DNA from 2 places in the Brevibacillus agri genome. Region 1 is predicted to be linked to the other one. Evidence: riboswitches for the same ligand, from Rfam matches in the RefSeq annotation. Region 1 holds a riboswitch; the other holds the start of a gene.
The links. A riboswitch is a leader RNA that binds a small molecule or an ion and turns the genes downstream of it on or off. The one in region 1 is predicted to bind S-adenosylmethionine.
Positions count from the first base shown of each region.

Region 1 (4,978 bases):
ATCCAACTTTTTCAGCTACGTCTTGCCAGCCATTCTTCCTTCAACATGCTGTACACGGCATGGTCGACAAAATGGTCGTACAGAAACTCGTTGCGGCGCAGGATTCCTTCCAGTTGAAAGCCCAGCCGCTCCGGGATCGCTCTGCTCCTGTAATTTTCCGTCGCCGCCTGAATCGTGACCTTTTCCAGCCCCCACGAGCCGAAAATAAGCTGGTCCATGTACGCCGCCACTGCCCCGGTCATCAGTCCCTTGCCCTGGAACTGGGCGCCGAGCCAATAGCCGATCGCCGTTTTCTTGTTGATCCAGTCAATATTGTGCACGCCCAGCGTTCCGGCCAGCCGTCCGTTGTGCCAGATTCCGTAGTGAATGCCCTGATTGTCGTTATGCTGCTGGATCGTTCGCTGGATAAAATGGCTCGTATCCTCGACACGCTTCGTAAAATTCAGCCAAGGCAGCCATTCCTTCAGGTAGGGTCTGTTGGTGTCCGTGAGCCAGAACATTTCGGCGGCATCGGACAGCTCAAGCTGTTTGAGAAACGTCTCCTCATTAATCGGTATCCTTCTCATGCAAAAGCCCTCCTTTATTATGTAGATGCAGCGACTAAAGACTGGCAAACGACTGCTTACGCTCGATTATGCGACCGGAGCCATTGTTTGGCAAGCGGCAGGGACGCTTCTTGCGCAAAAAGCGCCCGCCAGCGAACTGGCAGACGCTCATGAGCGTGATTATTGTTTGCTTTTCGCAATCTCTTCCGGTTTGAAAATGCCCGTCTCGGTGACAATCGCCGTAATGTATTGGGCAGGCGTCACATCGAACGCCGGATTGTACACTTTGATGTCGTCAGGTGCTACCTGTTTGCCCAGGCCGTGCGTGATCTCCTCGGCCGGACGCTCCTCAATCGGAATGTCCGCGCCTGTCGGTGTTGCCAGGTCGACTGAGGACAGGGGAGCTGCCACGTAAAAAGGAATGCCGTGCGCCTTTGCCAAAACCGCTACCCCGTAGGTGCCGATCTTGTTGGCGACATCGCCGTTGGCCGCCACGCGGTCCGTTCCGACGACGACCGCCTGCACTTTGCCCTGCGACATCACCATCGCCGCCATGTTGTCGCAGATCAGCGTGACGTCGATGCCCGCCTGCTGCAATTCATACGCGGTCAGGCGAGCGCCTTGCAAGACGGGACGCGTCTCGTCTGCATATACTTTCAGATTCCAGCCGCGTTCCTTGGCCAAATAAAAGGGAGCCGTAGCCGTTCCGTACGCTGCCGTCGCCAGCGCCCCCGGATTACAGTGCGTGAGAACGCCCATGCCGTCTTGCAGCAGCGTGAGCAGATGCTCTCCGATCGTCCGGCACACCTCGGCGTCTTCCTTTTGAATCGCCAGCGCTTCGTCAAGCACAGCGGCTTTCAGCTCTGCGATTGGCAGGGCAGCGTCTTTTTTCACGCGCGCCTTGATCCGGTCGAGCGCCCAGAACAGGTTGACAGCGGTAGGGCGGGATGTGCCCAGGTAGTCTGCCTGGCGGTTCAACTCCTGCCAAAACGCTTCGTACGTCTGTGCCTCGCTGCCGCGAATCCCCAGGTACAGTCCATATGCTGCGGCCATGCCGATTGCCGGCGCGCCGCGCACTTCCAGGCGGCGAATGGAGCCCCATACTTCTTCTGCGGTCGTCAGCCGCAAGTAAATCGTCTCTACTGGCAAACGCGTCTGGTCAAGCAAGACGAGCGCGTCGTCTTCCCACTTGACTGGCGTTGTTTGTGTACTGGTTGTCATACTGTCGTTGCCTCCTGATAGTAGCGTGCGGTTACCTGGCGGACGATGTCCGTGATGTCTGTCGATTCGTCGACGTTGCTGCGGCCGAGAATCAGCGCTTCTCCGATCGCCAGCGCCAGTCGCTCGGCTTCTGCCCGTTTTTCATCGTCTGCGATGGTGTTCAGATCAGCCACTCCCGCAAGCCCGATCACGCGGCGCAAAATTTTGCAGCCGGCATAGCCCGCCGTGTCCTGAATCAGTCGCTTCACGTAGCTTTGCCACAAGCCTTCGACGTGAGCGCTGCGCTCTTTTGCCTGTTTGTGCCAGAGCTGAACGAACTGGGAAACGAATTCGTTCCAGACATCTTCCACCGTTTCCAGTAAGTATTCGCGGTACGAGTCGCGTTCTCCTGGGTCTTCTTGCAATCCGTGTTGACCTGCGTAGTTGAGCAGCAGGTTGGCGATGACCGCGCCGATGTCAAAGCCGATTGGCCCGTAGTAGGCAAATTCCGGGTCGATCGCTTTCAGGCTCGTCTCGGTGATGAAAATGCTGCCCGTGTGCAAGTCGCCGTGCAGCAGCGCTTCTGCGCGCGTGAGGAAGTCGTATTTCAGCTTGGCGATCTCCAGCTTGAGCGGCTTGTTGTTCCAGATCGCTTCCACTTCCCGGCGAATCAGCGGGTTGAAGTCGTTGGTCGGCGCATTTTCGTACGGATCGGTAAAGACGAGATCTTCTGTGATTTTGCACAATTCCGGATTTATGAATGTTCCGACGAGCGCTTTTTTGTCGTACGGATGCGCGCCCAAATCCGATGTGTAGAACAAGGTGTGCGCGAGAAAACGGCCGATCTGCTTCGGAAAAAGCGGATAGCGCTTGCCCTCAATCAAGCCTTTGCGCATGATGATGTGGTCGCCTACGTTTTCCATCACCGTCAGGGCCAGCTCCTGATCGAAGTGGTACACTTCCGGCACCAGGTCCGGTACGTATTTGTGCTGGATGCGAAGCGCTTCGCTCTCGATCCGGGCGCGGTCGATGGTCAGCGGCCACGACTCGCCCACGACTCTCGCAAACGGCAGCGCCTGCTTCACGATCACTTTTTTTCCGGTAGCCGACTCCTGAATATCGAACACCAGATTCAGGTTCCCGTCCCCGATTTCGCGGCTGGTCAGCTCGGCCCCCTCTGTAAACAGACCCGGCAAGCCTTTTACGTACTCTACTGCTTCCTGTTCAGTCAATGCGCGGTATGCCATGATTGATTACTCCCCTCGTTAAGTAGTTTCTCTCTATCTGTAGCGGACTGGTCATATCCCCCAGCCTTGCGGTCAAACGGTGTCATGCGGCCATCGGCGTTCGTGCTGTGACATACAAAAAGACCTCTTTTCCGAAGAAAAGAGGTCGCTGTCGTCACGTACAAATAACGTGTCATGTCCCCCTTATCTTCCAGACCACTTTTGTTTCTGCAGGAATTAGCACCGTGCACGTCGCTTTTTGCTTCAATCGCTGCTCGCGTTGAAATCGCGTCGTGTCGGTTGCCGGGTATCATCGGGCCAGTCCCTCCACCTTCTCTGGATAAGGTATCCAAACGTATGCGGTTTTGATTTAGTTTGAATCATACAACCTGCGGTTCCACGATGTCAACACTCTTTTTTTGCAAAAACGGCTCGCCTTCTACCAGCTATTCTGCGTCCCCGAGGCGGCGGGGCGCTCCCAGTTCCACCAGTCGATTTTGCCGACAAACGCGGCGGTAATCGACTTTTCCTCCTTGAGCCTGAGCAGCTCCTTCGTCGGCCCGGTCAGGACGGCGCCGTAGATGCGCACGCCTTTTTCCTGCAAATAGCGATAGCGCTCCTCGAGTTGCGGATTGCCGCCCGAAAGCAGCGCGTAGCCCATATCGCGCGCCAAGCTTTTTTGCTCGGTCAAATACTTCATCTCGCCCATGAAGGCGGCCATTCGCCGCTCGCCTTCTCCGTTCACCTGAATCGGCGCGGTTCCGTAATCCAGCTCCCGCTCGGCAAAGCCCCAGACCTCCCCCGGGCCGAGTAGCAGATTGCCGGCTTCCCCGTCAACTTGTTTCACCTCCACGCCAGTGTCGACGGCAAACCAGACCGTCTCCTGGTTGTAGCTGCTGACATGGCGGGAAACCAGCTCGACATACTGCTCATACGTCAGGAAGCTGTCAAACGAGATCGCCAGTTGGGAAACCGTTCCTTCCGGCAGCTTTTCCAGCGTCGTCCAGGCAGGCGTGCGCAAAAAGGACGTGTCTTCTTCCGGTTCTCCGGCCGATAGCGGGTAGCGGAAAAACAGCTTTTGCTCCCGGACGCCCCCTGTCCACTCCGGTCTGGCGCTCACGTTCCACAGCACATTCGTGCTCCGAAAGCGGCCAGCGCTTTTGGCCTCGTTGCCAACCTGCTCTCGCAGCTCCATGTCGATGCTGCCGTACAACAGCCCCACCTGCGAGCCGCTGCTGCCCACGCTCACGCCAGGCTGGGTAAAATTGACCATGTCCCGTGCCACCCGGAACAAATCGTCATGCATCAGCCTTCCCACCCAGCCGTTTACGAACAGCAAGAGCACACCCGCGAGGCAAGGAATCGCGAAGGCATAGAAGGAGGTCGTCAGCCTGTTTTTCCACTTTCCCCGGCGGACGATCGCCCGCTGTCTTGCTTCCGAAAGCCCTGGCGCAACCTCCTGCTTGCCGTCTGTCCCTTGTTCTTCCCCGAGCAATAGCCGTTCCAGCCGCTTCCCGTACTCTTCATCGTCTGCCAGTTCCTCGCCCAGCCGTTTCGCTTCCTCGCCCGTCAAATCCCCTCTCAGGTAAGCAAGCAGTTTTTGCTCGCGGTCATCCCCGTTTTGGTTCGTCATAGCCCTTCCTCCTTCCACAGTTGCCGCATCTTTTGCCGTCCCCGAAACAGGGAGCGCTTAACATCCGCCAGTTCGATTCCCAGCACCTCCGCCATTTCCGCGTAGGAAAACTGCATCGCCGACAGCAAAATCACCTGTCGCTGCTTTTCCGGCAGCCGCTCCAAACAGGCGGATGCCGCCTCCCACAACTCCTGGTTCACGAGCTGGTCAGCGGGATCGACGGCGGAAGCATCCAGTCGTTCCGGCACGCTCCCGACGTAATCGACTGGCCGCCGCTTCTGTTTGCGATGCCAGTCCACGAAGGCGTGGTATGCTACCTTGAACAGCCACGGCCGCACTTTTTCCCCGTGATAGTCATCCAGGGAGGCATACGC
Region 1 is NZ_CP026363.1:1,421,070-1,426,047, reverse strand. It holds gene BA6348_RS07100 (GNAT family N-acetyltransferase) at 12-566, opposite strand; gene mtnA (S-methyl-5-thioribose-1-phosphate isomerase) at 726-1,766, opposite strand; gene mtnK (S-methyl-5-thioribose kinase) at 1,763-2,992, opposite strand; SAM riboswitch class I at 3,173-3,318, opposite strand; gene BA6348_RS07085 (anti-sigma factor) at 3,411-4,604, opposite strand; gene BA6348_RS07080 (sigma-70 family RNA polymerase sigma factor) at 4,601-4,978, opposite strand, start outside.

Region 2 (4,978 bases), 1.4 Mb from region 1:
AATTCAAAGTCGTGCGCCGTCACCGGATCGCCGTTGCTCCACTTGGAGTCGCGAATCGTGAACGTGTACACCCGTTTGTCGTCGGATATTTTCACATCAGACGCAACCGAGTTCATCGGCTTCGCGTCTTTGTCCAGCCTGGTCAAGCCGTCAAAAGTGGCACGGACGATCGCCCCTGAGGTAGTGTCCTTGGCGAGCCCAGGGTCTGCCGTCGATGGCTCGCTGGTCAGATTGGCCCGAAACACTTGCGGCTTTGTGCTGGCAGGCGCGCCAGACGAAGCCTCACCCGCAGGAGCAGCAGCAGGTGCAGTCGAAGTCGGACTGCCTCCACAGCCTGCCAAAAGACTTCCGACCACCAATGTCAGGCCGACAAACATTTTGAATGTTCCCTTCATCAGAATTTTCCCCCTTATCAAATTTTTTCTATCGCCACCACAATATACTCGACGACAGATTTCTTGAAAATGGGGTTCGGTGATATTTAATTAAATTTTATGAATATTTATTCTTTTGTAAACAGAAATAAACCCAACAGCCTTAAAGGGCCAATTGGGTTTATTTGTTGATCCATCAATTACTTTTCCTTAGAATGCCGGGATGATGGAACCTTTGTATTCGTCTTCAATGAATTTTTTCACTTCAGGGGAGTTCAATTCCTTCGCCAGCTTTTGGATGGCTTCGGAGTCTTTGTTGTCAGGACGAGCTACCAGGAAGTTCGCATATGGAGATTCCTTGTCTTCGATGAACAGAGCGTCTTTGGTTGGCACGAGCTTCGCTTCGAGCGCGTAGTTGGTGTTAATCAGCGCCAGGTCCACTTCTTCCAGAACGCGCGGCAGCATCGCTGCTTCAACCTCTTTGAACTTCAGGTTTTTCTTGTTTTCCACAATGTCTTTCACAGTTCCGCTGATGCCAGCGCCTTCTTTGAGCTTGATGACGCCGTTTTTCTCCAGGAGAGCGAGGGCGCGGCCGCTATTGGTCGGGTCGTTTGGCAGCGCGATAGTTGCGCCTTCCGCCAGTTCGTCAACCGATTTCACTTTTTTGCTGTAAGCGCCAAATGGCTCGATGTGAACCGCAACTACAGGTTGCAGATCCATGTTTTGTCCTTTATTGAAGTCTTCCAGGTAAGGCTTGTGCTGGAAGAAGTTTGCGTCGAGTTGTTTTTCGTTGAGCTGTACGTTTGGTTGTACGTAGTCGGTGAACTCTTGTACTTCCAGGTTTACGCCTTGTTCTTTCAGTTTTGGTGCGATGTGCTTCAGGATTGCTGCGTGTGGAACCGGAGAAGCGCCTACTTTCAATGTCACTTCTTGTTGTCCGCCTTGTGCGCCGCCTTCGGCTGGAGCTGGAGCAGTCTCCGTTTTGCCTCCGCACGCTGCCAAAGAAAATGCCAATACGGTAGAAAGTACAGATACGACTAGCTTTTTCATAAATGATTTCCCCCTACTTTTTTTGATCTTTGTACTTGCAAACTTCTATGGGAAAGACCTTACTTGCGGCTGAAACGCAATACCAGGCGATCACCCAGCGACTGTAAGATCTGCACCAACACGAGCAAAATGACGACAGTGACAATCATGACATCGGTCTGGAAGCGCTGATAACCGTAACGGATAGCCAAGTCGCCCAGACCGCCGCCGCCGATTACCCCGGACATGGCCGTGTAGGACACGAGCGCAACGGTCGTAATCGTAATTCCGGCCACCAGTCCCGGACGAGACTCTGGCAGCAGGACGTTCCAGATGATTTGCCAATTGGACGCCCCCATCGACTGGGCGGCCTCAATGACTCCGCGATCTACCTCGCGCAGAGAGGTTTCCACCAGCCGCGCAAAAAACGGGGCGGCCCCGATCACGAGCGGCGGAATCGCTCCGAGTACGCCGAGCGAAGTGCCGACGATCAGTTTCGTGACCGGAATCAGCAAGATCATCAGAATGATGAACGGCACGGAACGCAATACGTTGACGATGAATGAAGCAACCGAGTAAAACGCCTTGTTTTGCAGCAACTGTCCACGTGAAGTAAGGAATAAAATGATTCCCAGCGGCAAGCCGATCAGGATCGTAAACAACGTGGAGAAACCCAGCATCGTCAGTGTGTCTAGTGTACCCTCAGCGATCTCCGACCAATCCACATTTTCCATTGTCCAGTCCATCTATATCACCTCTACTTCCAAACCACGCTGACGCAACGTCTCGATGGTTTTTTCGTTTTGACGGACATCGCCTTCCAGTTCGACGACCAGTTGGCCGTACGGCGTATCCTTCATGCGGGAAATCGTTCCCTGCAAAATGCTGAATACTGTGCCTGTCTCCTGCATCGTCTGGAACAAAATCGGCTGGTACGTCTTTTCTCCCAGGAAGGTGACGCGCGCAATCGTGCGGTTCCCCGCTGCTTTTTCGTGCGCGACAGCTTCGCGCAGCTCGGTGGAATCTGCCACCTGCTCGACAAATTCCTGCGTAGTCGGATGCTGCGGCTTGAGAAACACGTCCAGCACCTCGCCCGACTCGACGATTTTTCCGCCGTCGATCACGCCTACGCGGTCGCAAATGGAGCGGATGACGTGCATCTCGTGCGTAATCAGCACGATGGTCAATCCCAGCTTGCGGTTGATGTCCAAAAGCAGCGCCAAAATCGAGTTGGTCGTCTGCGGATCGAGCGCCGAGGTCGCTTCGTCACACAGCAGCACTTTCGGATCGTTTGCCAGCGCCCGCGCGATGCCGACGCGCTGCTTCTGGCCGCCGGACAACTGGGACGGGTATTTGTCCCGGTGCGCTTCCAGCCCTACCAGCTTGAGCAGATCGTCCACTTTTTTCTGAATCTCCGCCTTCGGACGCTTGGCCAGCTTGAGCGGAAACGCGACATTTTCCCCGACGGTGGACGAGGACAGCAGGTTGAAGTGCTGGAAAATCATCCCGATCTCGCGGCGCTTTTCCTGCAGCTTGACATCGTCGAGCTTGGTCAGGTCGACCCCATCGACGATGACTTGTCCCGACGTAGGGCGCTCCAGCAGGTTGATGCAGCGGATCAAGGTACTTTTCCCCGCCCCGGAATGGCCGATAATCCCGTAAATTTCCCCTTTATCTATAGAAAGATCAATCCCGAGCAACGCCGGAATCGTCTTGCCCTGCACTTGATAGCTTTTATGCAAATTTTTCAATTGAATCAACGCATCCACCTCCCAGCAAAATCCTTGTGAAAAACGTAAAAACCCCTTTTTCATAAACGAAAAAGGGGCTGCAACGCATGTATACGTTCGCATCCACCCTTCTCATCTATCAAGATCCAACCAATCTTGTAGGAATTGGCACCGCGACGTCCATTTCAAAAAATGAACCGGTTGCCGGGCTTCATCGGGCCTGTCCCTCCGCCTCTCTTGATAAGAAAGATTTCCACGTATATTATGTTCGTTTTTCATATTTTCATGATACAAACCGGATTATATCCTTTTTGAAAATATCCCGTCAATAGCAATCACAGGAAAAACTTTTTTAATCCATTACTCCGTTGCGAATGATGGTGGCATTGACGTGAAAATGAAACGTCGCTTTCTCAAGGATTCTCGCCTTCAAGCGTATGCGAATATCGAACACCGGCGGCGATACTTGCTCCAGCTTGATTCGGGCGTTGCTGGAAATCGTGTCAAAAGCAAGGTGCACCATATCCTTGGGATTGCCGCGGTTCTTGTCGGTCTTCCCGAAAATTTGCGCCGGGACGGACGTGTCGTAGCTGCCAATCCGGAATTTCCCGTGCACGAGCTTGATGAGAAACGCTTCCTTGGGCGATAGCCTTCGAGCAGGCGCTGAATCGCCTCCTGGGTGTGATAGACCCGATTGCTCCCGGCTCCCCCGAGCTGCCGCTCCACTTCCCCTATGCTTGCCTCAGCCAGACAAATTTCTCTCAGCTTCGGGATGAGCTCGCTGTAAACGACTTGGCATCCGCCATGCTGGTCAAAAAATACAGCCGCATGCGGCCGTCCGGCTCGTCGATATGTTCCGTTCGCAAGTCCCCTGTATGGGAAAACCATTTACGCGCAATCTCCTGGTCCATTCCCCTCACCCCCATACATAGCAAATCATGGTTAGTCTGCCCGAAAACACAAAAAAACAGCACGCTCAATTTGGCGTGCTGTTTTCGTTGCTATCGGTCGTGCTATTCGTTTGCGAAACCGCTTCTTCTGCTGGCGGTTCCAGCTTTTCCTTGATAAAAGACTGGATCTGGTCGACATCCGGAATGAGCACCGCGCCTGCCCGATGGGATTCGCGGAACATCCCCATTGGCGGCAATTGGTAGTTGCCTGGCTCCGCGGTGTTTAATTTCAGCCCAAGCGCAGACAGCCTCAGCATATCCATGGAACTGATATTCGTCTGGATATACGGCGTCACTTCTTTCAGGATGGACGGCAATTGAATCAAGGTCGTGCCGCTCTTCATCTGGCTCACCACAGCCGTCAGCAGCTTGCGCTGACGCTCTGTGCGCGTGTAGTCCGATGTGGCGTCATGGCGAAAACGAACGTATTGCAGAGCCTTGTTGCCATCCAGTTGCTGCAGTCCCTTTTTCAAATTGATGTCGTAGATGCCTTTATCGGTCGGGTCGTGATAGTACATATTTTTTTCCACATCAATCTCGACACCACCGACAGAGTCAATCAAAGCCTTGAAGCCTTCAAAGTCGGTGATGACGTAGCGGTCCACCGGAAGCCCTGTAAACTGGCTGACGGTCTTCATCGCCAGTTCCGGTCCGCCCTCCACGATCGCCGAGTTGATGCGCGAGCTGCCGTTCCCCGGAATGTCTACGTACGTGTCGCGCAAAATGGAAAATACGTCGTAGCGCTTGGAGGCCGGGTCGATACTGACGAGCATCATCGAGTCCGAACGGGGGAGTCCGTTATTTTTCATTCCCCTGCGGTCCACACCCATCAACAGGATGTTCACCCGCTCTTCGCCATCCCATTCCGGAATCTCCGCCGCTTTCGTCGCGGCAC
Region 2 is NZ_CP026363.1:32,748-37,725, forward strand. It holds gene BA6348_RS00165 (peptide ABC transporter substrate-binding protein) at 1-395, opposite strand, end outside; gene BA6348_RS00170 (MetQ/NlpA family ABC transporter substrate-binding protein) at 585-1,424, opposite strand; gene BA6348_RS00175 (methionine ABC transporter permease) at 1,484-2,149, opposite strand; gene BA6348_RS00180 (methionine ABC transporter ATP-binding protein) at 2,150-3,163, opposite strand; SAM riboswitch class I at 3,263-3,380, opposite strand; gene BA6348_RS00185 (hypothetical protein) at 3,486-3,749, opposite strand; gene BA6348_RS26460 (hypothetical protein) at 3,895-4,044, opposite strand; gene BA6348_RS00190 (LCP family protein) at 4,110-4,978, opposite strand, start outside.
Region 2: linked by a shared signal. The riboswitch ahead of BA6348_RS00180 (methionine ABC transporter ATP-binding protein) and the one ahead of mtnK (S-methyl-5-thioribose kinase) in region 1 are both predicted to bind S-adenosylmethionine.